DNA from 4 places in the Massilia sp. UYP32 genome. Region 1 is predicted to be linked to each of the others. Evidence: predicted binding sites of a transcription regulator. Region 1 holds the regulator's gene; each other region holds the start of a gene.
The links. The regulator sigma-54, encoded in region 1, starts transcription at its own class of promoters, with help from an activator protein. The targets are predictions, from matches to a motif close to TGGCANGNAANCTGCTTT.

Region 2: the regulator sigma-54 is predicted to act here: its motif matches at 4,503-4,520, upstream of glnA (type I glutamate--ammonia ligase).
Region 3: the regulator sigma-54 is predicted to act here: its motif matches at 1,973-1,990, upstream of ABIB42_RS23405 (PEP-CTERM sorting domain-containing protein).
Region 4: the regulator sigma-54 is predicted to act here: its motif matches at 3,987-4,004, upstream of ABIB42_RS11485 (CmpA/NrtA family ABC transporter substrate-binding protein).

What each region holds. Positions count from the first base shown of each region.
Region 1 is NZ_JBNDIK010000026.1:85,959-93,869, reverse strand. It holds gene ABIB42_RS20195 (enoyl-CoA hydratase/isomerase family protein) at 1-1,013, opposite strand, end outside; gene hpf (ribosome hibernation-promoting factor, HPF/YfiA family) at 1,137-1,496, opposite strand; gene ABIB42_RS20185 (RNA polymerase factor sigma-54) at 1,572-3,047, opposite strand; gene lptB (LPS export ABC transporter ATP-binding protein) at 3,059-3,811, opposite strand; gene lptA (lipopolysaccharide transport periplasmic protein LptA) at 3,823-4,371, opposite strand; gene lptC (LPS export ABC transporter periplasmic protein LptC) at 4,419-5,024, opposite strand; gene ABIB42_RS20165 (KdsC family phosphatase) at 5,035-5,589, opposite strand; gene ABIB42_RS20160 (KpsF/GutQ family sugar-phosphate isomerase) at 5,589-6,587, opposite strand; gene ABIB42_RS20155 (monovalent cation:proton antiporter family protein) at 6,744-7,911, shown strand, end outside.
Region 2 is NZ_JBNDIK010000011.1:44,928-52,838, forward strand. It holds gene ntrC (nitrogen regulation protein NR(I)) at 1-1,173, opposite strand, end outside; gene glnL (nitrogen regulation protein NR(II)) at 1,238-2,341, opposite strand; gene ABIB42_RS10325 (DUF4124 domain-containing protein) at 2,338-2,862, opposite strand; gene glnA (type I glutamate--ammonia ligase) at 3,025-4,440, opposite strand; gene ABIB42_RS10335 (rhodanese-like domain-containing protein) at 4,758-5,213, shown strand; gene ABIB42_RS10340 (hypothetical protein) at 5,210-5,950, shown strand; gene ABIB42_RS10345 (CocE/NonD family hydrolase) at 5,943-7,892, opposite strand.
Region 3 is NZ_JBNDIK010000035.1:428-8,338, reverse strand. It holds gene ABIB42_RS23415 (NADP-dependent malic enzyme) at 1-472, shown strand, start outside; gene ABIB42_RS23410 (sulfite exporter TauE/SafE family protein) at 536-1,312, shown strand; gene ABIB42_RS23405 (PEP-CTERM sorting domain-containing protein) at 1,309-1,938, opposite strand; gene ABIB42_RS23400 (LysR substrate-binding domain-containing protein) at 2,078-2,989, opposite strand; gene ABIB42_RS23395 (mandelate racemase/muconate lactonizing enzyme family protein) at 3,085-4,251, shown strand; gene ABIB42_RS23390 (SDR family NAD(P)-dependent oxidoreductase) at 4,255-5,076, opposite strand; gene ABIB42_RS23385 (tartrate dehydrogenase) at 5,156-6,238, opposite strand; gene ABIB42_RS23380 (LysR substrate-binding domain-containing protein) at 6,335-7,240, shown strand; gene ABIB42_RS23375 (YitT family protein) at 7,585-7,911, shown strand, end outside.
Region 4 is NZ_JBNDIK010000012.1:122,997-130,907, forward strand. It holds gene ABIB42_RS11470 (GH36-type glycosyl hydrolase domain-containing protein) at 1-1,226, shown strand, start outside; gene ABIB42_RS11475 (glycoside hydrolase family 16 protein) at 1,228-3,021, opposite strand; gene ABIB42_RS11480 (gluconokinase) at 3,264-3,782, opposite strand; gene ABIB42_RS11485 (CmpA/NrtA family ABC transporter substrate-binding protein) at 4,083-5,483, shown strand; gene ntrB (nitrate ABC transporter permease) at 5,502-6,377, shown strand; gene ABIB42_RS11495 (ABC transporter ATP-binding protein) at 6,367-7,263, shown strand; gene cynS (cyanase) at 7,303-7,752, shown strand; gene ABIB42_RS11505 (LacI family DNA-binding transcriptional regulator) at 7,764-7,911, opposite strand, start outside.

The DNA of each region.
Region 1 (7,911 bases):
GTCACCTGATCGAGCGAAGGCGGATTCCAGCGCGGCGCATTGTCCTTGTCGATGACGAGCGCGCGCACGCCTTCCAGCACTTCGCCATGCGCGAAGTTGTGACGCACCAGCGAACGTTCCATGCGCAGGCAGTCGGCCACGGACAGCTGCGCGCCGCGCGCCAGCAGTTCGTGGGTCACGCACATCAATAGGGGCGAGCGCTGGCGCATCGCCGCCAGGGCGCGCTGCGCGAACGGCGTCTCGTCGCCTTCGAGCGAAGCCATGATCGCGGCGACCGACGCGGCGCCGAAATGCGCATCGATCAGCTGGCGCTGGGCCTGCAGTTCGCCATTGCCCGCCTTCTGCGCGAACGGCGCCGCGAAAGCGCGGATCGCCGCCGGCAGGTCGGCGCCGGGTGTGGACGCGATCAGGGCATGCAGGGCCCGCAGTTCGGCGCCCGGCACGAAGACATCGGCCAGACCGATATGGAGCGCGTCGGCGGCGCCGATCGTCAGCCCGGTCAGGCCCAGGTAGTTGCCCAGCTGTCCGGGCGCATGCGACAGGAAGTGGCTGCCGCCGACGTCCGGGAACAGGCCGATGTTCACCTCGGGCATGGCCATCTTCGTGCGCTCGGTCACGATGCGCAGGCCGCAGTCCGGGCCGCCCTGGGCGATGCCCATGCCGCCGCCCATCACGACGCCATCCATGATGGCGATGTAGGGCTTCGGGTAGAAATGGATCAGGTGGTTCAGCGCGTATTCTTCGGTGAAGAAATCCTCGAGCAGCGCGCTGCCGCCCATCGGCGTCGCATGGCCGACCTCATGGAAGAAGCGGATGTCGCCGCCCGCGCACAAGGCCTTCTCGCTGCTGCTGGTCAGTACGACCGCGTCGACCTGCCCGTCATGCCGCCAGGCGCGCAGCACAGTGGTGAGCGCGCGCACCATCTCGAGCGACAGCGAATTGAGCGCCTTCGGGCGGTCCAGGGTGATGATGCCGGTGCGGTTGGCGACGCGGGTCAGGACGTGGTCGGTCATGGCGTAATCCGTAATGGAGAGACATGCATTTTACCGAACACACGAAACGCGTCATATCGGGGAGCTGGATGCAAAAAGGGCGTCCCCTCAGACGCCCTTAGCTAGTGTGAGCCCTGCGCCTGATCAGGCGACAGCAGCGTCTTCGCCGCCGTTTTCCGGCAGGCGTTTGATCGAGGTACGGCTATGGTCCTTCAGCATTTGCTTGTGTTTCAGAATCTGTCTGTCCAGCTTATCCATCAGCGTATCGATCGCGGCGTACAGGTCTTGCGCGACACTTGCCACGTGCAGGGTCTTGCCCGACACCTGGACGTTGATCTCTGCTTTCTGCCTTTTTTCTTTTTCAGTGAGGTTGTCGACGGCCAGGAAGACGTGGGTGTCGATCACCTGGTCGAAATGGCGAATGATGCGCTCGAGCTTATTCTGAACGTATTCACGGATGGCGGGGGTTACTTCGAGATGATGGCCACTGATTGTGAGGTTCATACACACTCCTTTGAAAAGGTTGCACCGTGTGGACCACACCAACGCGACAAGGCACGACGGGTGTGGACGGCGCAGTTACAAGGACTTGCGGAGGCTTACAGGGGGTATCTTGAGGGCTTCACGGTATTTTGCAACCGTCCGGCGCGCGATGACCATGCCTTGTTCCCCGAGCATCTCCGCGATCTTGCTGTCGGACAATGGGTTCCTAGGGTCTTCTGCTCCTGTCAATTGTGCGATGAGCGCACGGATTGCCGTCGAGGATGCTTCGCCTCCCGCCTCGGTGGCAACGTGGCTGCCGAAGAAATACTTCAACTCAAACATGCCGTGCGGGGTCAGCATGTATTTCTGCGTTGTGACACGAGAAATTGTGCTCTCGTGTAGGCCTAGTGTATCAGCTATCTCACGTAAAACAAGGGGCCGCATGGCAACCGCGCCATGGGAGAAAAAGTTGCGCTGGCGCTCGACGATCGCCTCCGCCACGCGCAGGATGGTGTCGAATCGCTGGCGCATATTCTTGATGAGCCACTTCGCTTCCTGCAGCTGCGCGCCCATCTGCGCTTCGCTCTTGCCCTGCTTGAGCAGGCTGGCGTACAGGCTGTTCACGCGCAGGCGCGGCATCACGTCCGGGTTCAGGGTGACCGCCCAGCCGCTCTTGGAACGGCGCACGATCACGTCCGGCACCACGTAGTCCGACACGTTCGAGGCGAACGCCGCGCCCGGATGCGGATTGCATTGGCGCACCACGGCCTGCACCTCGCGCAAGTCTTCGTCGTCGCAGTCGAGCGCTTTTTTCAGCTTGCTGTATTCGCGCTGGGCGAACCAGCTCAGGTAACCCTCGACGATGGTCAGCGCCATGCGCCGCGTCACCAGCGGCACGCCCGGCATGCGCCGGATCTGCAGCGCCAGGCACTCGGCCGCGCTGCGCGCGCCGACGCCCACCGGGTCCATGCTCTGCACCAGCGCCAGCGCACACCGTAATTCGTCGATCTCGATCTCGAGTTCTTCGGGCAGCCTGGCGTGGATCTCGTCGAGCGGCTCTTCCAGGTAGCCGTTGTCGTCCAGCGCATCGATCACCAGCTCGGCCAGCGCACGGTCGCGCGCCGACAGGATGGCTTCGCGCACCTGTTCCATCAGGTGTTCGCGCAGCGTGATGGCGCAGGCCTCCAGTTGCGGGCGGCCGTCCTCGTCCTCGCCGCCGCCGGACGATGGCGCGCCGCCGTCGCTCCAGTCGGCATCGACGCGTTCGTTGTCGGCGCCGCCCTCGAAACCCTCGCCCTCCTGCGCCGGCGCACCCTCGCCCTCGGCCTGCTGGCCGGGCGCCGGCGGCGCTTCGCCATTGGCGGGCGCATTGTTGATGGCGCCATCGGCCAGCAGGCGCACCGATCGGTCGAGCGGATCGTCGAGCCGCTCGAGCAAGGGGTTATCGCCCAGTATCTGCTCGATCTCCTGGTGCAGCTCGAGCGTCGACAGTTGCAGCAACCGGATCGACTGCTGCAGTTGCGGCGTAAGCGCGAGGTGCTGCGAAGTGCGAAGTTGCAGGGACTGTTTCATCTAGGCGTCGCTCACATGCGGAAGTGTTCACCCAGGTACACGCGGCGCACCGACTCGTCGGCGATGATGTCGTCAGGACGGCCGGAGGCAAGCACCGCGCCCTGGTTGATGATGTAGGCGCGGTCGCAGATGCCGAGCGTCTCGCGCACGTTGTGGTCGGTGATCAAAACACCGATCCGGCGCTCCTTCAGGAAGCGCACGATGCGCTGGATCTCGATCACGGCGATCGGGTCGACGCCGGCGAACGGTTCGTCGAGCAGCACGAAGCGCGGATTGGTCGCCAGCGCGCGCGCGATTTCCACGCGGCGGCGCTCGCCGCCCGACAGCGACAGCGCCGGATTCTCGCGCAGCTTCTCGATCTGCAGGTCGGCCAGCAGGGTGTCGAGGCGCTCGTTGATCTGGTCTTTCGACAGCGGCTTGCCGTTGTCTTTCTGCAGCTCGAGCACGGCGCGGATGTTCTCTTCCACCGTCAGCTTGCGGAACACCGAAGCCTCTTGCGGCAGGTAAGACAGGCCCAGTACGGCGCGGCGGTGGATCGGCAGGCTGGTGATGTCGGTGCCGTTGATGTCGATCGAGCCGGCGTCCGACGGCACCAGGCCGACGATCATGTAGAACGACGTCGTCTTGCCGGCGCCGTTCGGGCCCAGCAAGCCGACCACTTCGCCGCATTCGACCTGCAGCGACACGTCGCGCACCACCAGGCGCTTGCCATAGCTCTTCTGCAGGCCCTTGACGACCAGTGTGCTGCGATCGCCCAGCTCCATCGGAATCGCCGTCATTGGGCGCCTCCGGCGGGTGCGCGCTTGGGCGCCAGGATCAGGGTGCCGCGGCCGCCGCCGGCGACGCTCTTGCCGCTTTCGTCGTTGCGCACCGTGGCCACTTCCTTGCGGTTGTCGTAGGAAATGAAGGGGCCGGTGATCTGGTTGGTCATGCGCGCGCCTTCGAGTTCGCGCACGACGGCGTTGGAATACAGGCGCACCAGTTCCGACCGCTCGTCGTACTCGATGCGCTCGGCCTGGCCGTCGACCCACAGGTCGGGACCGCCGTCACGCTTCTGGCGGAAAGTGGCGACCTTGCCGCCGGCAGCGGTGAGGGTCACGCTCATATAGCCTTCCGGGCTTTCCTTGACCAGGGCGCGGTCGGACTTGAGCACCAGGGTGCCGCGGGTCAGCACCACGTTGCCGGTCAGGATGCGGGTGCCGGTCACCTCGTCGATGTCGAGCGAATCGAAGTTGATGACCGCTTCCTTGAGCGAATCGGCGCGTTCGGCGGCCGCGGTCAGCGACAGCAGGGAAAGGAAGGCGGCGACAAGTAGTTTTTTCATGGTTGGTGGATACGGGTCTCTGGTTGGCACGCGGCGTTTCTGGAGGATCAGCGCTGGCGTGGCGGATAGACGATCTGGCCGCGGCTGGACAGGTGCAGCTGCATGGTCGCATTGTTGGCGACCATGCCGGTGCCCTTGACGCTGGACGCGCCGAGCTGCATGTCGATCGGCAGATCGGTCTTCAGTATTTCTTCGTCCGGCAGCACGGTGAGCGCCTGGGTGCGCACGTGCAGCGATTCACTCTGCGCGGTCTTGGGGCGCTGCAGGTCGACGTCGCCGATCAGCTCGACCCGGTGCTCCTGGTGATGGATCTGCGCGTTCTTCGCGACCACCGTCATCGGCGGGCGGCCCGGCTCGACGCCGCGCAGCACCGGCGCCTCGACGTGCGACACGTCGCCGCGCGGAATATGCTCCAGGCGCTTGCCCGACACCAGGTAGCTCGGCTGGCCGTTCTCGGTCATGCGCACGAAGGAGAAGTTCTCGACGATGTAGTCCGGTTCGTCCGGCGGTCCGCCCAGCTGGGCGTCGATGTCGGACCCCTGCATCAGTTGCAGCAGCCAGAAGCTGCCGAAGGCGAAGAAGGTGCCGATGACGATCATCGCCAGGAGATTCCAGCGGTGGGCGGTGCGCTTGTTGACGACGACGGTAGCCATTTTTAAAGCCTCAGGCGAAGTACGGCGCGAGCGCCTGGTCGTAGGTGCCCTGGGCGCGCATCACGAGGTCGCACACCTCGCGCACCGCGCCGCGCCCGCCGGCGTTTTTCGTTACGTAGTGCGCGCGGTGCTGCACCTCCGGGTGGCCGGACGGCACCGCGACGGCGAAGCCGACGCGCGCGAACAGCGGCAAGTCGATCACGTCGTCGCCGATGTAGCCGCACTGCTCCGCCGTGAAGCCGGTGGCTTCCAACAGCTTGGCGAAGCCGATACGCTTGTCGTGGATGCCCTGGTGGACGTGCGAGATGCCGAGATCGGCCGCGCGCTTGACGACGATCGGCGACAGGCGCGCGCTGATGATCGCGGTCTGGACGCCGGTCTTGTTCAGCAGCTGGATGCCCAGGCCGTCGAGCACATTGAAGGTCTTGGTGACTTCGCCTTCCGGGCCGTAGGTCAGGCTGCCGTCGGTCAGCACGCCGTCGACGTCGAAGATCATGACCTTGACGCGCGCCGCGCGCTCCATATGGGCCAATGGGGTAATGGCCGGGATAAATGTGTCGCTCATCAGATCACCTTGGCGCGGGTCAGGTCGTGGATGTGCAGCGCGCCGACCAGGCGGTCGTCCTCGTCGACCACCAGCATCTGGTTGATGCGGAATTCTTCCATCACGGCGACGGCGTCGACCGCCAGTTGCTCGGGCCGCACGCGGCGCGGGTTGGCGTGCATCACGTCGCGGATCTGGACGTTCGAGAAGTCGTGCATGCGTTCGATCACGCGGCGCAAGTCGCCGTCGGTGAACACGCCGACCGGACGGCCTTCGGCGTCGACGATGGCGGTCATGCCGAGGCCCTTGCGGGTCACTTCGAGCAGCGCTTCGACCAGCGAGGTTTCGGGGCCCACGCTCGGCACCGCGTCGCCGCTGCGCATCACGTCGCGCACATGGGTCAGCAGGCGGCGGCCCAGCGCGCCGCCCGGATGCGACAGCGCGAAGTCTTGTTCACGAAAACCCCGCGCATCCAGCAGCGCCACGGCCAGCGCATCGCCCATGGCGAGGGTGACGGTGGTGCTGGTGGTCGGCGCCAGGTTGAGCGGGCAGGCTTCCTTGTCCACCGCGATGTTCAGGTGCACGTCGGCCAGCTTGGCCAGGCGCGAGGCTGGTTTACCGGTCATGGCGATCACGCGCGCGCCCAGGCGCTTCACGGCCGGCAGGATGTCGAGGATCTCGGACGATTCGCCCGAGTTGGAAATCGCGATCACCACGTCGTTCCTGGTGACCATGCCCAGGTCGCCGTGCGCGGCCTCGCCCGGGTGCATGAAGAAGGCCGGGGTGCCGGTGGACGCCAGGGTGGCGGCGATCTTGCGGCCGATGTGGCCCGACTTGCCCATCCCGGACACGACCACGCGGCCGTCGCAGCCCAGGATCAGCTGCGCGGCGTTCACGAAGCTGTCGTCGTCGCCCAGGCGCGCCTGCAGGGCGCGGATGGCGTCGGCTTCGATCGACAGCGTTTCGCGACCCAGTTCCAACACGCGCCGGGCCAGGGTCTCGTCAAAACTTTTCGGCATTATTTTTTCATCGGTTACACTCATTTTGGAAGTATAAACGAATTGGGAAAGCAAAAAACTTGCCAGTCGTAACAAACGATAACAAGCGCATGCCGCACCACACCTGGCTAGTGCCATAAGATCAACACTTTTGCTGTTTATCCCAGCATCGCATCAATGCATTCCGGTCTTGAACTCACCCTCCTCCTGCTGGGCTGCGCCGTCCTGGGCGTGGTGCTTTTTCGTAGCCTGCAACTGCCGCCGATGCTCGGCTACCTCGCCGTCGGCGTCCTGATCGGCCCCCACGCCCTGGCCCTGGCCGAGGACAGTCCCACCACCCATGCGCTGGGCGAGTTCGGGGTCGTGTTCCTGATGTTCTCGATCGGCCTGGAGTTCTCGCTTGGCCAACTGCGCTCGATGCGGCGCATCGTGTTCGGGCTGGGCCTGGCCCAGGTGGTGTCGACGATCGTGGCCGTCATGGGGATCGCCCTGCTGGCGGCCTGGCTCCTGCCCGGCATTGCGCTCGGCTGGCAGGCCGCCTTCTCGCTGGGCGGCGCGCTGGCGATGTCTTCGACCGCCATCGTCGTCAAGCTGCTCACCGAACGGCTGGAACTCGAGAGCGAGCATGGGCGGCGCAGCGTCGGCATCCTGCTGTTCCAGGACCTGGCGGTGGTGCCGCTGTTGATCATGATTCCGGCGCTGGCGCGCGATCCGGAAGACCTGGCGATCACGCTCGGGGTGGAAGCGGTCAAGGCGGCGCTGGTGCTGGCCCTGCTGCTGTTCTTCGGCCAGAAGCTGATGGGGCGCTGGTTCACGGTCGTCGCCAAGCGCCGCTCGCAAGAGCTGTTCATGCTCAACCTCCTGCTGGTGACCCTGGGCGCGGCCTGGATCACCGAGCAGGCCGGCCTGTCGCTGGCCTTGGGCGCTTTTGTCGCCGGCATGCTGATCTCGGAGACGCCCTATAAGCATCAGGTGGAAGAGGATATCAAGCCGTTCCGCGACGTGCTGCTCGGGCTGTTCTTCATCACGATCGGCATGCTGCTCGACCTGCGGATGGTGATCGAACACTGGTGGCTGGTGCTGCTCCTGCTGGCGCTGGTGGTGCTGCTCAAGTTCGGCCTGATCGCCCTGCTCGCGCGCGCCTTCGGGGCCGCGCCTGGCACGGCGATGCGCACCGGCCTGGCGCTGGCCCAGGCGGGGGAGTTCAGCTTCGTGCTGCTCAATCACGCCTCCGGCTCGAAGCTGGTCGACCCGTTCGTGATGCAGCTGGTGCTGGCCTCGATGGTGCTGTCAATGCTGCTCGCGCCCTTCGTCATCGCGAGCATGGACCGGATCGTGATGAAGC
Region 2 (7,911 bases), on a different contig from region 1:
ATTGGCGCCGGCGCCGGCCTGGCCCTGGGTCAGGTCGCGCGGCAAGTCCTTGATCTCGACGGTCTGGCCGGGCGCCATCACGGTGATCCAGTTGCACAGGTTTTCCAGCTGGCGCACATTGCCCGGCAATTCGAGCCCGGTCAGGAAGCGCATCGCCTGCTCGCTCATGCGCTTCGGTTCGACGCCCAATTGGTGTGCGCTCTGCACCAGGAAGTGGCGCGTGAGGATCGGGATGTCGTCGCTGCGCTCGCGCAGGGACGGCAGGCGCAGGCGGATCACGTTCAGGCGGTGGTACAGGTCTTCGCGGAACAACCCGTCGCGCACGCGCTGCTCGAGGTTCTGGTGGGTGGCGGCGATCACGCGCACATTGGCCTTCACCGGCTGGTGGCCGCCGACGCGGTAGAAGTGGCCGTCGGACAGCACACGCAAAAGGCGCGTCTGCAGGTCGAACGGCATGTCGCCGATCTCGTCCAGGAACAAGGTGCCATCCTCGGCCTGCTCGAAACGGCCACGCCGCATGGCCTGGGCGCCGGTGAAGGCGCCGCGCTCGTGGCCGAACAGTTCCGATTCCAGCAAGTCCTTCGGGATCGCCGCGGTGTTCAGGGCGATGAAGGGCTGTTGCGCGCGCGGGCTGTGCTTGTGCAGCGCGCGCGCCACGAGCTCCTTGCCGGTGCCCGATTCGCCCGTGATCAGCACCGTCACGTTCGATTGCGACAGGCGGCCGATGGCGCGGAACACCTCCTGCATCGCCGGAGCATGGCCCAGGATCTCGGGCGTCTCGGCGGGCAGCGCCTCGACGCTGGCTTCGCGCAGGCTTTCTTCCAGCGCGCGCCGAATCAGCGCCACCGCCTTGTCGATGTCGAACGGCTTGGCCAGGTAGTCGAAGGCGCCGCCCTGGAACGAGGACACCGCCGAATCGAGGTCCGAAAAGGCGGTGATGATGATGACCGGCAGGCCGGGATGGCGGGCCTTGACGGCCTGCAGCAGGTCGATGCCGGATTCCCCCGGCATGCGGATGTCCGATACCAGCACCTGCGGGGTATCGGTTTCAAAGGCGGTCAGGGCCTCGCGCGCGTTGGCGAAGCTGCGGGTCTCCAGGCTTTCGCGCGCCAGGGCTTTTTCGAGCACCCAGCGAATCGATGCGTCGTCGTCGACAATCCAGATTGGTTTCATGTATTCGTGCTTCCCGCAACATGGATTCAATAAAGGACTGGTCGGCGCTTCTCGCTGCCCGCGCTTATGGCAGGGGCAGCAGGATACGGAAATCCGTCAGTCCAGGCCGGCTTTCGCACTCGATCACCCCCAGGTGCTGCTGCACGAAGGTTTGCGCCAGCGTCAGCCCGAGGCCGCTCCCGCCGTCGCGCCCGGATACGAGCGGATAGAAAATGCGGTCGCGGATATCGGGCGCGATGCCCGGTCCATTGTCGATGATATGCAAGTCTAATGCCAGCCCGTAACGAACCTTGGCCAGGGTGACCTGGCGCGCCACGCGGGTGCGCAAAACGATCTCGGCATCGCCCCCGGCGATGCGGCCGGCGAGCGCCTGGGCGGCGTTGTGGGCGATGTTCAGCACCACCTGGATCAGCTGCTCGAAATCGCCGCGAAACTCCGGAATCGAGGCATCGTAGTCGCGCTTGATGCTCAAGCCTTGCGGGAATTCGGCCAGGATCAGGCTGCGCACCCGCTCGCACACCTCATGGATATTGACGTCCCCGACGATGTGAGGTTTCCTGTGCGGCGCCAGCAGGCGGTCGACCAGGGTCTGCAGGCGGTCGGCTTCCTTGATGATCACCTGCGTGTATTCCTGCAGCTCGAGCAGGTGGTGCGGCGGCAGCTCGAGCTCCAGCAGCTGGGCCGCGCCGCGGATGCCGCCCAGCGGGTTCTTGATCTCGTGCGCCAGGTTGCGGATGAGTTCCTTGTTGGCCTGGCTCTGGTCGAGGATGCGCTCCTCGCGGTCGAGCTTCAGCTGCTGCACGTTCTCGCGCAGCTCGATCAGGAGGGTGCCGTCGCCCAGCGCGCTGACGATGCTGTTCACGTGCAGCGGCTCGCGGTTATTGCGCTGCAGGGTCAGGTCCTGGCGCAGGTCGGCGTACTGGTGGGCCAGCGCCTGGCCGATCAGGGCCGCCAGCTCGGCGCCGTTCTGGAACAGCTCGGGCAGGCGATGGCGCTGCAGCGACTTGAGCGACAGCTCCATCAGGTTCTCGGCGGCGGCGTTCGCATACAGCACTTCGCCCTCGGCGCCGGTCAGCAGCACGGCCGAGGCCAGCAGGTCGAGGCCGGCGTAGCGCGCCGGATCGCCCGCGTCAAAAGCGGGCGTGTCGTTCAAAGGTGGCAGGGTCATCTGATATTGCCGATCTCGCGCCGCAGCGCCTCGATATTGCGTTCGGTCCGGTTGATCTCGTCGCGCATCGACGCCACCCGCTCCTGGTACTTGGCGTAATTACGCTCGTTACCCTGGCGCTCGGGCTCGCCGTTATTGAATTCCTTCTTGAGGTCCGCCAGCTTGCGTTCCTCGATGCGCAGCTCGTCGCCCAGGATCTCGCGCCGCTCGTCGTCGCGCGCGCGCTGCACCACGTTGTCCACGCGCGGGAAGCCCGGCGGGGTGCTGGTGGCGGCCGGGCTCGGCGCACTTGCCGAACCCGATCCGCCCGATGCGCTCGATGAGCGCGGGGCCGGAATCGGCTTCGACGCGGCCGGCGGCGAACTGTAGCCGGTGTCGATCAGCTGGCACTTGCCGACCTTGGTGTCGGTGTACAGCGGGCGGCCGTTGGCATCGAGACAGCGGTAGATCTGGGCTTGGGCCGAGGCGCAGAACAGCAGGGCGAACATGGCCACGGCGCCATGAAAAACGATGTTTGTCATTCCTATCACTCGGTAGCTTGCATCGGCGGGAAGATGCATTGTAGTCGCGCCCGACTATACCCGAAGCAACAAAAAACGCGGGGAAAGCCATCGCTTTCCCCGCGTTTCATGGCATCGCCGTGGAGCATGGCGATGCGCAGGCACAACAGTATTGCTAACCGATTACGACGAGTAGTACATGTCGAATTCGGCCGGGTGCGGGGTCATGCGCAGACGCTGCACTTCGTTCATCTTCAGCTCGATGTAGGCATCGATCATGCTGTCGCTGAACACGCCGCCGCGGGTCAGGAACTCGCGGTCCTTGTCCAGGGCTTCCAGCGCTTCTTCCAGCGAGGCGCACACGGTCGGGATCAGCTTGTCTTCTTCCGGCGGCAGGTGGTACAGGTCCTTGGTCGCGGCTTCGCCCGGGTGGATCTTGTTCTGGATGCCGTCCAGGCCCGCCATCAGCAGCGCGGCGAAGCACAGGTAGACGTTGGCCAGCGGATCCGGGAAGCGGGTCTCGATGCGGCGGCCTTTCGGGTTCGCCACGTGCGGGATGCGGATCGATGCCGAACGGTTGCGGGCCGAGTAGGCCAGCTTGACCGGGGCTTCGTAGCCAGGCACCAGGCGCTTGTACGAGTTGGTGCCCGGGTTGGTGATCGCGTTCAGCGCGCGTGCGTGCTTGATGATGCCGCCGATGTAGAACAGCGCGGTTTCCGACAGGCCGGCATAGCCGTCGCCTGCGAACAGGTTCTTGCCGTCTTTCCAGATCGACTGGTGCACGTGCATGCCCGAGCCGTTGTCGCCGTTGATCGGCTTCGGCATGAAGGTCGCGGTCTTGCCGTAGCTGTGGGCGACGTTCCAGATGACGTATTTCAGGTTCTGGGTCCAGTCGGCGCGCTCGACCAGGGTCGAGAACTTGGTGCCCAGCTCATTCTGGCCGGCGCCGGCCACTTCGTGGTGGTGCACTTCGACCGGGATGCCCATCGATTCGAGGATCAGCGACATTTCCGAACGCATGTCCTGGAACGAATCGACCGGTGGGACTGGGAAGTAGCCGCCCTTGACGGTCGGACGGTGGCCGCTGTTGCCGCCTTCGAACTCCTTGTCGGTCGACCACGAGGCTTCTTCCGAGTCGATCTTGACGAAGCAGCCCGACATGTCGATCTTCCAGCGGACCGAGTCGAAGATGAAGAATTCAGGTTCCGGGCCGAAGTAGGCGGTGTCGCCGATGCCCGACGATTTCAGGTAGGCCTCGGCGCGCTTGGCGATCGAGCGCGGATCGCGGTCGTAGCCCTTGCCGTCCGACGGTTCGATGACGTCGCACTGCATGAACAGCGTGGTCTCTTCCATGAACGGGTCGAGGTTGGCGGTGTTCGGGTCCGGCAGCAGGAGCATGTCCGAGGCTTCAATACCTTTCCAGCCGGCGATCGACGAGCCATCGAAGGCGTGGCCGGATTCGAATTTGTCCAGGTCGAAGTGCGACACCGGGACCGTGACGTGTTGTTCCTTGCCGCGGGTATCGGCGAAGCGTAAATCAACGAATTTGACTTCGTTGTCCTTGACCAGTTGCATTACATCTGCGGCGGACTTTGCCATTCGGAATCTCCTAATTGAAAAAAGGAAGTCGAGTCATGAGAACCGACAACTTGCATCATGTTGAAGCACGAAGCATGCCAACTTGGTGACACCCCACGCGCCATCTCATTTGCATGAGGGCATGCACAAATCGTTCTTGGGGGGCGGGCCAGTTTACCCATAAAATCGCGTCGATCGGCAAGCTTGTCGAAAGATTTACAGTGCAGGCCGAATGCACCAACGGAGTGCGATCTCAGCCAGATGCACCATTTCAGAGCAGGATACACTGATCCATGGTGGTGCAGCGCGAGCGAATGCCCAAAAACGGAACGAACATTATGACTAAAGAAAACATTCTCGAGGCAGCGCGCCAGCGCGGCGCAGGCCAGCCCTATGCCGGTGCGGTGACGCCCCAGGAGGCGTTCGAGCTGCTCAAGAGCAGCCCGAAAGTCAAGCTGGTGGATGTGCGCACCAATGCCGAACGCGACTGGGTGGGCCGGGTCGCCATCCCCGATGCCCAGCACGCGGCGGTGCAGTGGGCCACCTACCCGGGCGGCGTGCCCAACCCGGACTTCGGCGCCCAGCTCGAAAAAATCGCGAGCAAGGACGATACCCTGCTGTTCCTGTGCCGCTCGGGCGTGCGCTCGCGCCACAGCGCCCGCGTGGCGACCGAACTCGGTTACGCCAACTCCTTCGACATCCTCGAAGGCTTCGAAGGCGACAAGGATGGCGAAGGCCATCGCAAGACCGTCGGCGGCTGGTGCAAGGCGGGATTGCCGTGGGTGGGCGCATGAGCGACGCCATGGAACGCCTGGTCAGGGCGCGCGAGCTGGCCGACCAGGGGCAGTATGACGCGGCGCTGCAAGAGCTGGTCTGGTTCCACGAGCACGCCCTGGAACAGGATCCCTCGTTGTATGGCGTGCGGCGCTCCTACGCGCTGGCCGACTGGGCGGTGCTGGCCGAGGCCCATCCGCCCGCGGCCGCAGCGCTCGAAGCGGTGCGCGAGCGCAATACCACTGCCCTGCTGAACGGCCAGGGCGCCCGCGACCAGCTGCTCGACGTCCTCTCGATCGACCATGCGCGCGACCAGCCGGTGCGCACGCGCGACTTGTTCCTGCAATTGGAAAAGGTGGCGCCGGCGCTGGCCGCTTCCTGCATCCGGGTCGTGCTGCCGCAGGTGATCGCCGCCGGCGACGCCGAGCTGGCCGAACGCCTGATGCCGAATCCCGAAGAGAACATCCGCCAGCATGCCGACTACCTGATGGACGCCTTCCGCGAGCGCCGCAAGCGTTTCACCGCCGCGCCCAGCATCCCGGCCGAGGTCCACAACTATGTGCAGGACGTGAACGCCATCCTGGACGTGCTGGCGGCGCGCGGCCGGCAGGCCGACGTGCGACGCCTGCGCCAGCTGGCGGCCGACGCGATTCCCGCCACCACCCTGCGCCGCGAAGTGCGCGCATCGCTCGTTCCCGGCGCGCCGGCGTGGTACGAGCGCGGCGTGCCGCGCCGTCGCAACGAACGGTTCAGTTAGGCATCACCATCAGCTGGAGGCCAGAGGCGCTGCCCGGCGTGCGATACACACGCTGGGTCGCCTTCCTGAAATCCTCCGGCTTGGCGTCGGGAATGCGCATGAAGCTCTGCGGATTCAGGTCGATCAGCGGAAACCACGAACTCTGCACCTGCACCATGATGCGATGGCCGCGGCGGAAGGTGTGGTTCACCTGCCCCAGCTCGTAGTCGATCGCTGTCACCTCGCCGGGCACGAAGGGCTGCGGCTTCTCATAGCTGTTGCGGAACTTGCCGCGCAGCGGATTGCCGCGCACTAGCTGCTGGTAGCCGCCCAGCTTCATGGCCGGCGGTGCGACGTCGTTGCCCGCGCGCGGCGAAGGGGGCGTCGGATAGTCGCTCGGGTAGACGTCGATCAGCTTGACCACCCAGTCGGCGTCCGTGCCGGTGGTCGAGACGAACAGCTTCGGGACGACGGAGCCGGCCACCGTGACGTCTTGTTCCAGCACCTCGCTCTGGTACACCAGCACGTCGGGACGGGTCGCGGCGAAGCGCTGGTCGGACACCATGTATTCACGCGGCACGCCCTGCGCCGGATAGCCGATGTAGGGCACCGGGCGCTTCGGATCGGCCACGTATTCATCGTAGCCGGCGCCGCCGGCGACCGGCTGCTGCCAGGTCAGGCTGCCGTTGGCGTTGAAATACAGGGTGCGCGCCCGGGCCGGCTTCGGCGGCCAGGCGTCGTAATTGCGCCAGACATTGGTGCCGGTCTCGAACATGGTGAACGGCGCCAGCTCCGTGGCCGGCTTGACGCCTTTCAGGTGCTGCTCGAAGAACGGGAACTGGATATGGCGCCGGAAGTAGTCGCTCGTATTGGCGTCGAAGCGCACGTGCCCGAGGCGCGCACCAATGCCGCGCATCCAGCCGCCATGCACCCATGGGCCCACCACCAGCTTGTTCGCCGCGGCCGGACTGTGGCGCTTGACCGCGTCGTGGATCGTGAACGGACCCTGGAAATCCTCCGCATCGAACCAGCCGCCCACGGTCAGCATCGCCGCCTTCACGTTCTTCATGTGCGGGCCGATGGCGCGCGACTGCCAGAATTCGTCATAGGTGTCGTGCTCGATGTTCGGCATGAACAGCGCGCGCTGGCGCTCGCTCATCGTGCCCGCGATCGCCCCCAGGGTCAGGTGCTTGAGGAAGAAATCGTAGCCGTCGGCCTCGTCGTAGTCGAAGCCGCCGCCCGACGCCGGCTTGGGCGATGGATTCGGCGCCGCGACGAACGACGAATAGAAGTCGAAGTTGGCGGCCAGCTTGAACGCGCCGCCATGATAGGAATCGTCGCCCATGTACAGGTCGGCGATCGGCGCCTGCGGCGAGGCGGCCTTGATCGCCGGATGCGAATCGATCACGCTGGCGGCGGCGTAGAAGCCGGGATAGCTGATGCCCCAGATGCCGACCTTGCCGTTGTTGTTCGGGACGTTCTTCAACAGCCAGGCGACGGTGTCGTGCATGTCCTCGGCTTCGACGCCCTCGCCTTTCGCGCGCTGCGTCTTGCCGTGCGGCGTCATCTCCTGCCACACGCCCTCGGACATGTGGCGGCCGCGCACGTCCTGGACCACGAAGATGTAGCCGGCCTCTTCGAACTCGCGCGAGGGGCCGAGCGTTTCCGGCATCCAGTCCACGCCGTAGCGCAACGCTCCTTCGGCGCGCACGCCGGCGCTGTAGGGCGTGCGCTGCATCAGGAAGGGATAGGAGCGCGAAGCGTCCTTCGGCACGTACACGGCCGTGAACAGGCGCACGCCGTCGCGCATCGGTATCCGGTACTCATACTTGGTATAGGCTTCGCGCGCCGGTCGCTCCCTCGCGGACGGCGCGGCATCCATGCCGGCCGCAAGGACGGGCGAGGCGGCCGGCCAGGCCAGCAGGCAACCCAGGACGAGGGCGGAGAACGAACGGCGGATCATGGCTTCCTTCGGGACGGTA
Region 3 (7,911 bases), on a different contig from region 1:
CGTCAACGAGACCCCGAGCGCCCAGGAACTGGCGGCGATCACCCGCCTGGCGGCCGACGCCATGCAGCACTTCGGCCTGGAGCCGAAGGCGGCGCTGCTGTCGCACTCGTCGCAGGGCTCGTCCGAGCGTCCGTCGGCGCGCCGCATGCGTGAAGCCCGCGCCCTGCTGGCGGAACAGGCCCCAGAGCTGGCGGTGATCGGCGAGATCCACGGCGACGCCGCGCTGTCGCAGGAAATCCGCGACATCTACAACATCGACGCCGGCTACGCGGGCAGCGCCAACCTGCTGGTGATGCCGTCGCTGGACGCGGCCAACATCCTGTTCAACGTGCTCAAGGTCGCCAGCGGCAAGGGCGTGACGGTGGGCCCGATCCTGCTGGGCGCGGCCAAGTCGGTGCACATCCTGAGCCCGAGCGCCACCGTGCGCCGCATCGTCAACATGACGGCGCTGGCTGCCGCGCAAGTCGTTTAATGCGCTAACCCTCCCCATCCGGCGGCCCCTTGCGAGGGGCCGTCGCGTTTTTTGGCTTTCTCCATGATTTCCGTGATCGACCTCGCATTGAACTTCGGCCTGGGCGCCTCGCTCGGCATCGCCGGCGGCATGCTGGGCATCGGCGGCGGCCTGATCGCCATTCCGGTGCTGGGCCTGTTGTACGGCATGAACCAGCACCTGGCCCAGGGCACGGCGCTGGTGATGATCGCGCCGAACGTGGCGATCGGCTTCTGGCGCTATCACCAGAAGCATCCGGTCGACCTGCGCTCGGTCGGCGTGGCCGGCCTGTGCTCGATCGGGACCGCCTGGCTGGCGGCGCGCTTCGCGGTGGCGATCGACGCCGAGGTGCTGCACTACGCCTTCGCGCTGTTTCTGCTCGCGCTGGCGCTGTACTTCGGCTGGCCGTCGCGGCGCAAGACCGGCGCGCCACCCCCGCCCGTGAAGGAAGTGCCGGGCCGGTTGATGCCGGCGATCGGCATCGCCAGCGGCGCGGTGTCGGGCTTCTTCACGATCGGCGGCGGCATGGTGGTGGTGCCGGCGCTGGTGAGCCTGTTCAAGATGCCGCAGACGCGCGCCCAGGGCATGGCGCTGGCGCTGGTGGTGCCGGGCGCCTTCGTGGCGCTGGCCACCTATGGCCACAGCGGCGCGGTCGACTGGCAGGTCGGCCTGCCGCTGGCGCTGGGCGGCGTGCTGACCGTGTCGTGGGGCGTGCACCTGGCGCATACCTTGCCGGCACGCCTGTTGCGGGTGGCGTTCAGCACGGTGCTGCTGGCGGCCGCCGTCACCATGCTGGTGACCGGCGGCGCTGCGGCGGGCTAAACCGCGCGGGCGCGGCGACGGCGCAATGTCAGTCCCGTCGCGCCGATTGCGAGCAGGGCCAGCGTGGCCGGTTCCGGCACCTCGTTTGGCCCCACGTAGCGCGGGACGATGCGGGACACGTGTTCTTGGTAGCCGCCGTTAAAATCGAGCCACTGCTCATACCCGGGGTCCAGGGACCCTGCGGAGACGGTGCCTCGGTGGGCGCCTGCGAAGTCGTAGAAGCCGGGGCCATCCTCCGTAACCCGGTATATCGAAGTCGTGTAATGGGCAGTGTAATAGAGGATGCCCGATGGGTCGGATGCGAACCTGATGCTGAACGATGTGTACTGGTCGCCGCCAAAGTTGCTGTAGATGCGGAAATTGGTCGGGCCGTCGCGCAAGAAATGGGTGCTCACTTCGGTGATCTGGGTACTGCCTTCGGAATGCTCCGGTGATATGCGCATTTCGAACGGCTGGCCGACTCCCTGGATCGGTAGTCCGAACCTGAAATCGGCAATGGACCCATCGGTATCGTGCTGCACGAAGTACCCGGTTAGCGGGCCCTTGAAATTATATTGCACGTATCCCGCCCATGCTGGCAGCGCACACAGCAGCCCTGCAACGAGCCCAATTACTTTCTTGATCATGTTGTCTCTCCCTGGTTAAATGAAAACCGGGCAGGGAGCAAGTAACGTGCCAAAAAATCAAAAATTATTGCAATCAAGGACTTGGCGTTTCATCTATGCGATTTTGTCGGACGCCTGTAATGCCGGCCGACAGCAAAAATCAGTTGGCGATGCCGTCGTCGTCACCGAACCGGTCGAGCAAGAACGCGATGAAGGCGCGCGCCCGCGCCGACTGGTGCTGGCGATTGGGGTAATACAGATACAGGTCGGCTCCTGGCTGCATGTAGCCGGGCATGACGATCCTCAGGCGTCCGCTCTCCACATACTTCTTCAGGTCCCATTCCGAGCGCACCAGAATGCCGTGTCCGTCCAGCGCCCAACCCAAGGCGATGTCGCCGTCGTTGCTCGACAGCGCGCCCTCAACTTTCACCGAGACGCTGCGTCCCTCGTGCACCAGGCGCCAGACGCCGTACGCATCGTCGTTCTGGCGGTGGACAATGCAGCGGTGCGCCGCCAGCTCGTCGAGGGTCGTCGGCTCTCCATGCCGTTCGAGGTAGCGCGGCGAGGCGCACAGGAAGCGCCGGTTCGACATGATGCGGCGCGCCACCAGGCGCTGGTCGGGCAGTTCGCCGAAGCGGATCGCCAGGTCGATGCCGCCCGCGACCAGGTCGACCGGGCGGTCGGTGACGTCGAGCTGCACCTCGACCTGCGGATAGCGCTGGGCGAAGCTCGATACCAGCGGCGCGATCGCCGTGCGTCCGAAGCCCAGCGACGCGTTCACCTTCAAGAGGCCGCGCGGCACCGAGCGCGTGCCGGACACCGCTTCTTCCATCTCGCGCAGCTCGGCCAGGATCCGGGTCGCGTAGTGCAGATAGGTTTCGCCTTCGGGCGTCAGGCTGCTGGTGCGGGTGGTACGGTTCACCAGGCGCACGCCCAGGTGTTCTTCGAGCTGGGCCAGGCGCTTGGTGGCGGCCGGCGGGGTCAGGTCCAGTTCGCGGGCGGCCGCCGACAGGTTGCCGTGGCGCGCCAGCAGGACGAAGAATTCGAGGTGGGAAGCGAGCTCGTTTTTCACCGCAGGTTAAGAATCTAGTGAATCCGGCTCAATCATAACCGCCTTTGGAGCGAATAATCTGGTGGCTCGTACAACCGCAAGCGAAGGAACACCAGATGAGAATCGTCGAGATCCGCGAAAAAACCGTCCCGATCAGCTCCCCGATCCGCAACGCCTACATCGACTTCAGCAAGATGACGCTGAGCGTGGTCGCCGTCGTCACGGACGTCATGCGCGACGGGAAGCCGGTGATCGGCTACGGCTTCAATTCCAACGGCCGCTACGGCCAGGGCACGCTGATGCGCGAGCGCTTCATCCCGCGCATCCTCGAGGCCGATCCGGCGTCGCTGCTCGATGCCGACGGCGACAACCTGGATCCGCACAAGGTGTGGCAGGCGATGTTCACCAACGAGAAACCGGGCGGGCATGGCGAGCGCTCGGTGGCCATCGGCACCATCGACATGGCGGTGTGGGACGCGACCGCCAAGATCGCCGGCAAGCCGCTGTTCCAGCTGCTGGCCGAGCGGTATGGCAACGGCGAGCCGGATCGTACAGTGTTCGTCTACGCGGCCGGCGGCTATTATTATCCGGGCCAGGACCACGGCAAGCTGAAGGACGAGATGCGCAGCTACCTGGATCGCGGCTACACGGTGGTCAAGAAAAAGATCGGCGGCGCTTCGCTTGACGAAGACCTGCGCCGCATCGATTCGATCCTGAGCGTGCTGGGGGATGGCCAGAAGCTGGCGGTGGACGCCAACGGCCGCTTCGACCTGGACACCGCGATCCGCTACGCCAAGGCGCTGTCGCAGTACGACCTGTTCTGGTACGAGGAAGCCGGCGACCCGCTCGACTACGAACTGCAGGCCACCTTGCGCAACTACTACGACAAGCCGATGGCCACCGGCGAGAACCTGTTCTCGATGCAGGACGCGCGCAACCTGATCCGCCACGGCGGCATGCGTCCGGACCGCGACTGGCTGCAGTTCGATTGCGCGCTGAGCTATGGCCTGGTGGAGTACCTGCGCACGCTCGACATGCTGCGCCAGCACGGCTGGTCGGCCAGCCGCTGCATTCCGCATGGCGGCCACCAGATGTCCCTGAACATCGCGGCCGGACTGGGGCTGGGCGGCAACGAGTCCTATCCCGACCTGTTCCAGCCGTATGGCGGCTTCCCGGACGGGGTGAAGGTCGAGAATGGATACATCACGATGCCCGACCTGCCGGGGATCGGCTTCGAAGGGAAGGCCGACCTGATCGCCGAAATGCGGCGCTTGACCGATTGACAGTCAGTCTTTCAGGCCTGACCCGGGCCTGGCCTGGGCCGCGTGCAGGTCGGCCTTGACGGTATCGGGCGCCAGGTTGTTGACGACGTTGCCGATGAATTTGCTGCTGGCAAGGCCCGCGACGATGCGGTCCTTGCCTTCCTTGAGCGCCGCGTAGCCTTCGGCGGCCACCTTCGCCGGCGACGCCTTTTCTCCCACGCCGAGTTTATTGGTCAGCATGTCGGCGCGCGGCCAGAAATTGGTGTCGACCTGGCCCGGCATCAAGAGCGTGATGGTAATGCCTTCGATGCCGCTGTCCTTGAGCTCGGACTTGACCGCTTCGGCGAACGACACCAGGAAGGCCTTGGTCGCGCCATACACCGCCTCGTACGCCGTCGGCATGGTGCCCGAGATCGAGGCGGTGAACAGCAGCTTGCCGGCGCCTTGCTCGACCATGTCGGGCAGGATGCGCTTGGTCAGGTGGACTTGCGAGATCGTGTTCAGCTGGATCATCGCGATCTCTCGTTGCAGGTCGGTGCCGCCGACGAAGCGGCCGCCCAGGCCGACGCCGGCGTTGAGGGCGGCGGCGGCCAGCGGGCGGCCCGCGGCGCGCACCGCCGCGTACAGGGTTTCGACGCCGTCGAAGTCGGTAAGGTCGGCCACCACAGTGGCAACTTGCGCGCCGCGGCTTTTCAGCTCGTCGGCCGCGGCGTCCAGGCCGGCCTGCGTGGTGGCGGTGATGATGAGGTCATGGCCGTCGGCCGCGAACTGGTGGGCCAGTTCGTAGCCGATGCCGCTGGAGGCGCCGGTGATCAGCGCCAGGGGACGATGGGTTTGCTCTGTCATTGCTGGCTCCTTCGATTGATCGTTGGGGCCAGCGTAGCATGCTGAAAAAATTGCCCTCGTCCGGCTGGGCAAATCGCTTCTAGGCGTCTAGATAGCGCGCGACCGCCTGTCCCACTTGGGTGGTGTTGGCGGCGCCGCCCATGTCCGGCGTGCGCGGGCCCTCGACCAGGCATTTCTCGATGGCGGCCAGCATGGCGTCGTGCGCCGCGGTGTAGGTGGCGTCGCCCTGGCCCAGGAACTCGAGCATCATCGCGCCGGACCAGATCATCGCGATCGGGTTGGCGATGTTCTTGCCGTAGATGTCGGGCGCCGAGCCGTGCACCGGTTCGAACAGCGAAGGGAAGGTCCGTTCCGGATTCAGGTTGGCCGATGGCGCGATGCCGATGGTGCCGGTGCAGGCCGGGCCGAGGTCGGACAGGATGTCGCCGAACAGGTTCGAGGCCACCACCACGTCGAAGCGCTCGGGCGAGATCACGAAGCGCGCGCACAGGATGTCGATGTGGTACTTGTCCCATTTGACGTCGCCATACTGCTGGCCGATGGCGGCCACGCGCTCGTCCCAGTAGGGCATCGAGATCGAGATGCCGTTCGACTTGGTGGCGGCGGTCAGGTGTTTCCTGGGGCGGCGCTGGGCCAGGTCAAAAGCGTACTTGAGGATGCGGTCGGTGCCGTGGCGAGTGAAGACCGATTCCTGCAACACGAATTCGCGCTCGGTCCCTTCGAACATCTTGCCGCCCACCGAGGAGTATTCGCCTTCGGTGTTTTCGCGCACCACGTAGAAGTCGATGTCGCCCGGCTTCTTGTTCGCCAGCGGGCAGGGCACGCCGGGCATCAGGCGCACCGGGCGCAGGTTGACGTACTGGTCGAACTCGCGCCGGAACTTGAGCAGCGAGCCCCACAGCGAAATATGGTCGGGCACCGTCTCGGGCCAGCCGACGGCGCCGAAATAGATGGCTTCGAAACCGTCCAGTTGCTGGCGCCAGTCGTCCGGCATCATCTTGCCGTGCTGCGCATAGTAGTCGCAGTCGGCCCAGGCGAAGGTGGTGAATTCGAAGCCGATGCCGAAGCGGCGGGCAGCCACCTCGAGGGCGCGCAGGCCCTCGGGCATGACTTCCTTGCCGATGCCGTCGCCGGCGATGACTGCGATCTTGTGGGTTTTCATGGGGCGTGGCTCCTGAGTGCTGGATGAGTGTGGTGAGCATAATCCGAAACACTCTGTTTATAATATGGCCTTTCGTAGTATCAAGGAACACGTAGCGTGAATAATCTGCTGGAGAATGCCGACCTGCGTGTGTTCGTGACCGTCGTGCGCAAGGGTTCGTTCGCCCAGGCCGCCGCCGAGCTGGGGATGTCGGCGGCCTATGTCAGCAAGCGCATCGGCGTGCTCGAAGAAGCGCTGGGCGTGCGGCTGTTCCAGCGCACCACGCGCCGCATCGTCATTACCGAAGAGGGCGAGCAGGCCTTCGGGCGGGCCCAGGCGATCCTGGACAGCCTGGACGACCTGGTCGACGAGGTGTCCGAGCGGCGCCGCGAGCCCAGTGGCCGGGTGCGCATCTGCAGCAGCTTCGGCTTCGGGCGCAATGTGGTAGCGCCGGCCATCGCCAAGCTGGTGCGCGCTTATCCGGCGCTGCAGATCCGGTTCGAGGTGTTCGACCGCCTGGTCGATCCGGTGGCCGAAGGTTTCGACCTCGACGTGCGCATCGGCGACGAGATCGCGCCGCAGCTGATCGCGCGCCGCCTGATGGCGAACCACCGCATCCTGTGCGCGGCGCCGGACTACCTCGCGCAGCATGGCGCGCCGCGCTCGCTGCAGGAGCTGTCCGGGCACCAGTGCCTGGTGATCAAGGAGCGCGACCACCCGTTCGGCGTGTGGCGGCTGCGCGCGCGCGGCGGCGAGGAAACGGTGAAGGTCTCGGGCGCGCTGTCGACCAACCACGGCGAGATCGCGCTGCGCTGGGCGCTCGACGGCGCCGGCATCATCCTGCGCTCGCGCTGGCATGCCCAGCCCCATCTCGATGCCGGGCGGCTGGTGCAACTGCTGCCCGACTTCACCCAGGAAGCCAATGTCTGGGCGGTGTATCCGCAGCGGCTGGGCAATTCGGCGAAGGTGCGGGTGTGCGTCGAGTTCCTGGAGCGCGAGCTGGCGATGCAGGCACCGGAATAGGGATTCTCGTGGTCGAAACCGCACCGGAATAGTAGCTGCGCGCACCGCGATAGTGCGCTGCACAAGGGTGTTCCCTCGGGTGTTTCTCATCTGGTACGCATCGATGCGTGGCGTATCGACATTGCGCCGCAACATGAGCGATAATAGCGACCCGAAGCACACCATACCCCGTGCGTTTCGTGCATTTGCGCCCACCCGGCGCGCCGCCATCCCTGTTACTACCATATCGCAAGGAACATGAACTTCAGCTCGTCGCTTGTCGCTACCCCCTGCACGGCCACCCGGCGGACCCTGTCCGTTCGCGTGGCGATCGCTTTCATCATCGTCGATGCAGCGGTGCGCTGATGAGCCAATCTGTCATGTTTCCGGGTCCGGCATCGCCGGCCCAGCGTGCTGTCGTGGTCAAGCCGCATTCGCCGCTCGATGACGTCTACGGCATCGCCGTCGGCGTGCTGTTCGTCGTGATCGGCATCGTGCTGCTGCAGGCGGCGCAACTGATCACCGGCGGCGTGGCCGGCATCGCGCTGCTGACGTCCTACGTGAGCGGGATGTCGGTGGGCACGCTGTTCATGATGATCAACGTGCCGTTCTTCCTGTTCGGCTACCTGTTCATGGGGCCGCTCTTCACCTTCAAGTCGCTGGCCGGCAGCGCGCTGGTGATGGGCCTGCTC
Region 4 (7,911 bases), on a different contig from region 1:
AGCAGGAAGCCAATGGCGCGATGCCGGACGGGATCCTGCTGTTCGAAGGCGCCGAACTGAAATACATCAACCAGATCCCGCACACCGACCACTGCGTGTGGCTGCCGGTATGCCTGCGCGCCTACCTCGACGAGACCGGCGACGACGCCATCCTCGATGCGCCGGTCGCCACCCACGACGGCGACGTGAAAACCGCGTTCGAACGCATCTCGCTGGCGATGGACTGGCTGTTGCAGCGGCGCGATGCGCGCGGCCTGTCCTATATCGAGCAAGGCGACTGGTGCGACCCGATGAATATGGTCGGCTACAAGGGCCGCGGCGTCTCGGGCTGGCTGACGGTGGCGGCGGCTTATGCGCTGAACCTGTGGGCCGACGTGTGCGCGGCGCGCGGCGACGCCGCTTCGCTGACGCGCTACCGCGCCGGCGCCGAAGCGATGAACGGCGCCGCCGAAGCCCATCTGTGGGACGGCGCCTGGTTCGCACGCGGCATCACCGACGACGACGTCAAGTTCGGCGTCGCCAGCGACACCGAAGGCCGCATCTACCTGAACCCGCAAAGCTGGGCCTTCCTGTCGGGCGCCGCCAGCGCCGATCGACGCGCGCTGATGTTGAATGCGATCGACGAGCAGTTGCGCACGCCCTACGGCGTGCAGATGTTCGCGCCGCCCTACAGCGGCATGCGCGAGGACGTCGGCCGCGTCACGCAGAAGCATCCCGGCTCGGCCGAGAACGGCGCCGTGTACAACCACGCCGCGGTGTTCTACATCTACAGCCTGTACACGATCGGCGCAGCCGACCGCGCCTTCGACGCGCTGCGCAAGATGATCCCCGGCCCCGGCCTGGACGACTACCTGCAGCGCGGCCAGCTGCCGGTGTTCATCCCCAATTACTACCGCGGCGCCTACAAGGAATATCCGCGCACCGCCGGGCGCTCGAGCCAGCTGTTCAACACCGGCACCGTGGCCTGGGTCTACCGCTGCCTGATCGAGGGGCTGTGCGGCCTGAAGGGCGACCTGAAAGGCCTGACGGTGGCGCCGCAACTGCCGTCTGGCTGGGACGCCATGACGGTGACGCGGCGCTTCCGCGGCGCGACCTTCGAGGTCGACATCAGGCGCGGCGCGGTCGACCGGGTCGAGGTGACATGCGATGGTGTGGCCCTGCCTGCGGCCCGCGTCGACAACATCGAAGCGGGCCGCACATACCGGCTCGAGGTAAGCGTGCCCTAAATTACTGCATCGTGTGCGTCTGCTGCTGCGTATCCACCGCGAACCCGCGTTGCGCGTCCCAGTAGGTGAACCAGTACCGCACCACGTCCCCGATCTTCAGCCCGCCCGCCGTGTAGGTGTTGTTGGCGCCGCTGAGCTGCATCCGGACGTTCTGCTGCGGCCCATTGTTGACGGTGTAGTGCACGTCGGCCCAGCCGCCGGTGGTGGTGCGGAACTGCAGCATCGTCGACGAGGTCTGGCTGACCGAGGTCGGGCCGCTCGGCTCCGGCTGCGGCGTGGCGCCGCCGCCGCCCGATTCCCACACGATGTCGTCGATCGCGAACTGGAAGCTCGATGACGGCAGCGCGCCGTCGATGCTCGATATCATGAAGATGTCGTGGATCGACTGCGCCGCGACCAGGGGCCCGAGCAGGGTCGAGACAGGAATCGAGGCCTGCGCCCACTGCCCGTTGCGCGTCAATCCATAGGCCGTGGTATTGGCCGGGAAGTTGACCCAGTTCTGGTTCGTGTAGGTGTCGCCGATGCCGATCCTGAAGCCGACGTTGGCCGGGATCCGGATGCGGAACTTGACGGTGCCGTTGGCGCGGTAGTTGCTCAGGTTGCGCGCCTGGCGCGCCTGGATGCCGCCGCCGAACCACTGGCCCGGCGTGGTGTAGTTCCAGGCGATGACGTTGCTGCCTTCGAACGGCGCGGTGTTGCCGGCGCCGGTGGAGGCGACGTTCCACAGGAAGATGTCGGAACTCGTCCCCGCCACCAGCTTGTTGTTGACCGCCGTGGTGTCGGTGAACACGCCGAACTTGCCGGCTACTTCGGGCACGGTCTGGTCGCCCAGCTTCACCTGGCCCTTGCCGTCCATCTGATACACGCGCACGTAGTCGACGTACATGGTGGCGGGCAGCGGCGCCGTGACCTGGCCCGGGTTGGCGGCGTCGGTGAAGTTGCCGCCCACGGCCATGTTCAGCAGCAGGTAGAACGGCGCCTGCAGCGCGCTCGAATTGACCGGCAGCGGCGCGTTGTACATATTGTGCTCGACGCCGTTGTCGACCGTCGTGAAGCGCATCTGGCTCTCGTCCCAATAGAAGCGGTAGGTGACGAAGCGGTTCGCGAGCGAATTCTGGGGCACGTACCAGTTCTTGGTCTGCCACGCGGTCGAGGCGGCGCAGCTTTCGTTGCCGGGCACGCAGGCGGCCTGCTGCCAGGTGATCACGTTCGAGCCGACGAAGTGGTTCGACGACGGCGCCCCGCCCTCGGCGCGGCCGGACGCCTTGTGGCCCATCTCCATGATGTCGATCTCGCCGTTGCGCGGCCAGGTCTGCGGACTGACGCCCAGCATCCACGCGGCCGGCCACAAGCCGGTGCCGAGGTTCGGCGTGGCCATGCGCACCTCGATCATCCCGTACTGCACCTGCACCTTGTTCTTGGTGTCGAGCCGGGCCGAGGTGAAGACATTGCTGCCGATCGTCTGGCTGCGCGCCTGGATCGCCAGCGCGCGCGTGCCCGATTCGAAAGGCACGTTGACGATGCTGGCGTTGTTGGGGCTGTAGTACTGCAGCTCGGCGTTGCCGTAGCCGCACAGGCCGATCTGGCAGCCGTTACCGTCCTGCAGGTTCCACACGCCAGTGTTCACGCTGCTGCCATTGAATTCCTCGGACCACAGCAGCTGGCCGATGACCGGATTGGTGACGCTGGCCGCGGCCTGCGCTGCACAGGCCAGCAGAGCACCTGTGACAAGCGCTGCGGGAAGCGAATGGAAAGGTTTCCATCTCGAGCGATGTTTCTGGTTCTGGTTGTTCACGTCGACTCCTCTTGTTCTCACTACAAGAAAATGCGGCCGTGCCAGGATGGCCGTGCCGCGCCTCGCCAACTTGCCGTTGGTCTCGAATGCATGCGGATTCGTGCGGAATAAGGAAATTGGAAACCTTTCCAAACAGGAAAGAAAAATATAGTCCGATTCCCGCAAGGCGTCAAACGGATGTGAACGTTTCGTGTGCGATTACCCCGCCGGCATACGCATGCGACGGGGTGGAGGGCGCAGCGTCAGGTCCGGACGCTGGCGAGGATTTGCGCGACCAGTTGTTCCTGGCTGTCGCGGATGTCGAGGGTAATGCCGGCTTCGTCCGGCTGCAGGGGTTCGAGCGTCTCCAGCTGGCTGTCGAGCAGCGATGGCGGCATGTAGTGGCCGGGGCGGTTGCTGACGCGTTCGAGCAGCAGGCCGCGCTCGCCGGCCAGATGGGCGAAGCGCACGTCGCCGCCGGCGCTGCGCAGCAAGTCGCGATAGGCGCGCTTGAGCGAGGAACACGACAGCACCGCCCCGCCCTCGCGTGCGGCGAGCTTGTCGCGCAGGGTCAGGAGCCAGTCGCGGCGGTCATCGTCGGTCAGCGCAATGCCGGCCGTCATCTTGGCGATATTGGCCTGAGAATGAAAGGCGTCGCCCTCGATGAACGGCACGCCAAGCGCGGCGGCCAGCTTTTCGCCGATGCTGGTCTTGCCGCAGCCGCTCACGCCCATGACTACCCAGGCCGTCCCCTTGTTGTCGTCTCGCGCTTGTGTCGTCATTTCCTCATGTTAACGCTAACATCAATACAGCCGATTGTAGCGCCTGGGCACGAAGGATGTAAAGCATCATGCACCACGGTTGGGCGGATGCGCGGCGCCGGTGCCTGTCGGCAGAAATCGCACACCCCGCCCTGCCGGCGCTTGCCAACGCAAAAAGCGGTTTTCGTCTTTGAAATGAATGGCTTAACCCCACACGATTCCAGATGGCACAGGTCTTGCTGTCGACAATGCTCAGGCATGGTCACGCCCGCCTCGCAGTTTCACTTTTTGCGTCATCACCACTACCAGGGGTCTTCGCCAATGAAAGATGAGAATCTGTACCGTCCTTATTCGCCCGAATCTTCCCTGACCGGCTGCGGCTGCGCTTGCGGCAGGCATGGTTCCCAGGACGAGCACGATCGCGAAGCGCAAGCCGCCAGGCTGCGGCGCGCCGGCGATGCCGAAGCGCTGTCCGGTGACTTCGTCGAGGCGGCAGCGGTGCGCGCCCTGTTTCCGCATGAAGCGACGCGCCGCAACCTGATCAAGGCAGTGGGCGCGCCGACGCTGATGGCGGCGATCGGTTCGCTGCTGCCGCTGGCCAGCCTGCAGGCCAATGCGATGGAAAAAACGGGCGCGCTCGAGAAGAAGGACCTCAAGATCGGCTTCATCCCGATCAACTGCGCCACCCCCTTGATCATGGCCGACCCGATGGGCATGTACAAGGCGCAGGGCCTGAACGTCACCCTCAGCAAGACCGCCGGCTGGGCGCTGGTGCGCGACCAGATGATCAACCGCGAGCTCGATGCTTCGCACTTCCTGGCGCCGATGCCGCTGGCGATGTCGATCGGCCAGGGCGGCGCGCCGCAGCCGATGCGCGTCGCCACCATCCAGAACATCAACGGCCAGGCGATCACGCTCGGCCTCAAGCACAAGAACAACCGCGACCCGCGCAACTGGAAGGGTTTCAAGTTCGCGATCCCCTTCGAGTACTCGGTCCACAACTTCCTGCTGCGCTACTACCTGGCCGAGCACGGACTTGACCCGGACCGCGACGTCCAGCTGCGCGTGACGCCGCCGCCCGAGATGGTCGCCAACCTGCGCGCCGGGAACATCGACGGCTTCCTCGGCCCCGATCCGTTCAACCAGCGCGCCGTGTTCGACCAGATCGGCTTCATCCACATTCTCACCAAGGACATCTGGAACGGCCATCCCTGCTGCGCCTTCGGCGCCTCGCAGGCCTTCATCGACCAGAACCCGAACACCTTCGCCGCGCTGTACCGCGCCATCCTGAATGCCACCGCGATGGCGCACAAGGCCGGGAACCGGGCCGAGATCGCCAAGGCGATCAGCAAGCCGGCCTACCTGAACCAGCCCGAGACCGTGGTGCTGCAGGCGCTCTCCGGCCGCTTCGCCGACGGCCTGGGCAAGGTGCGCAACGAGCCGGACCGCGCCGACTTCGACGCCCTGCCCTGGTATTCGATGGCGACCTGGATGCTGACGCAGATGAAGCGCTGGGGCTACCTGAAGGGCGACGTCAACTACAAGGCGCTGGCCGAGCAGGTGTTCCTGCTGACCGATGCGCGCAAGCAGATGGCGGCCCTCGGCATGCCGGCGCCGGCCGCCGCGGCAAGCGGCTACCGACCGTTCACGATCATGGGCAAGACCTACGACCCGGCCAAGCCGCAGGCCTACCTGGACAGCTTCGCGATCAAGCGCGCCTGAGTTGGAACGAAAGAATCCATGCACAAGCAAATGAAGTTCAAGGCGGCGCTGCTGTCGCTGGCGCTGCTGCTGGTCTTGCTCGGCGTCTGGCATATCGCCACCGCGCCGCGCGCCGCGGCGCCGGTGGCGGCGATGAGCGCCGAGGAAGCCGAGTACGCGGCCCTGATGGGACAGGCGCCGGTGGCCGCCGCGGATCCGGCGCCTGCCGCCGGCAGCGGCTTTCCCACGCCGTCGCAGTTCGCGCAGATAGCGGGCGGCCACCTGGCCGACCCGTTCTACGATCGCGGCCCGAACGACCGCGGCGTCGGCATCCAGCTGGCGCATTCTCTGGTGCGCGTCGCCCTGGGCTATCTGCTGGCGATGCTGGTGGCGATCCCGCTGGGCTTCGTGATCGGCATGTCGCCGCTGCTGTACCGCGCGATCGATCCGTTCATCCAGGTGCTCAAGCCGATCTCGCCGCTGGCCTGGATGCCGATCGCGCTCTACACGATCAAGGATTCGTCGATCTCGGACATCTTCGTGATCTTCATCTGCTCGATCTGGCCGATGCTGATCAACACCGCCTTCGGCGTGGCCGGCGTGCGCAAGGACTGGCTCAACGTCGCGCGCACGCTCGAAGTGTCGCCGCTGCGCAAGGCCTTCCTGGTGATCCTGCCGGCGGCGGCGCCGACCATCATCACCGGCATGCGCATCTCGATGGGCATCGCCTGGCTGGTGATCGTCGCCGCCGAAATGCTGATCGGCGGGAACGGCATCGGCTACTTCCTGTGGAACGAATGGAACAACCTGTCGCTGGCGAACGTGCTCTTCGCCGTGCTCATGATCGGCGTCGTGGGCATGGCGCTGGACCTGATGTTCGCCGCCCTGCAAAAGAAGGTGACCTATGCCGAATGATCGCTTCGTCCAGGTCGACGGCCTGGCCAAGACCTACCGCGCCGGCCAGCCGCCGGTGTTCGAACAGGTGTCGTTCGCGATCGAGCGCGGAGAATTCATCTGCATCATCGGCCATTCGGGCTGCGGCAAGAGCACCATCCTGAACGTGCTGGCCGGGCTCGAAGCGGCCAGCGCCGGCACCGTGATCATGGACGGCCGCGAAGTGACCGGCCCCGGCCTGGACCGCGGCGTGGTGTTCCAGAACCACGCCCTGCTGCCGTGGCTGAGCGTGGAAGACAATATCGGCTTCGCCGTGCGTTCGCGCCATCCCGACTGGCCGCGCGACAAGGTGCGCGAGCACGGCGCGCGCTTCATCGAGATGGTGGGCCTGAGCGGCGCGGCGCGCAAGAAGCCGGCCGAGCTCTCGGGCGGCATGAAGCAGCGGGTGGGCATCGCGCGCGCCTTCGCGGTCGAACCCAAGATGCTGCTGCTGGACGAACCGTTCGGCGCGCTCGACGCCCTCACCCGCGGCACGATCCAGGACGAGCTGCTCGGCATCTGCGCGGCCACACGCCAGACCGTCTTCATGATCACCCATGACGTCGACGAGGCGATCCTGCTGGCCGACCGCATTTTCTTGATGAGCAACGGCCCCCGGGCGCGGATCGCCGAGATCGTCGTCAACACGCTGCCGGCCGACCGCAGCCGCGCCACGATCCACCGCGATCCCCAGTTCTACAAGATCCGCAACCACCTGGTCGACTTCCTGGTGCGCCGTTCGAAGATGCTGCAGCAGTCCGGCGCCGAGGGCGCCAAGCCCTCGGCGACGCGCATCGTACGTCCCGGCCTGGAAGACGATGCGCAGCCCCCTGTCCCCGACCATTACCGCGCACAGGCTTCGGCCTGAGCAACCGCCTTTACCACCACCACATCGATGGAGCCCAATATGATTTCATGCCGTGAAGACGTCACCAACATGATCTTGTCCGCCAAGGTCCGCAAGGGCATCAAATGGCGCGACGTGACCGAGGCCACCGGCCTGTCGAAGGAATGGACCACCGCCGCCTGCCTGGGCCAGATGACGCTGGACAAGCAGCAGGCCGAGGCGGTCGGCAAGATCTTCGAGCTGTCCGACGAAGCCATCGCCTGGCTGCAGATCGTGCCTTATAAGGGTTCGCTGCCCACGGCGGTGCCGACCGATCCGCTGATCTACCGCTGGTACGAGCTGGTGAACGTGTACGGCACCACGATCAAGGAACTGATCCATGAGGAGTTCGGCGACGGCATCATGAGCGCCATCGATTTTTCGATGGACATCCAGCGCGCCGAAGACCCGAAGGGTGATCGCGTCAACGTGGTCTTGTCGGGCAAATTCCTGCCCTATAAGACCTACTAGCGCTCGTCGGCTCAGGCGCTCTCGCGCTCGCGCAGGGTAAATCCCAGGTCGATGCGCTTGCGTTCGGGCTCCTGGCCCTTGATCACCTGCAGCAGCAGGCTGGCGGCCTCGAAGCCGACCTGGTAGCGCGGCGTGTCGATGGTGGTCAGCGACGGCATC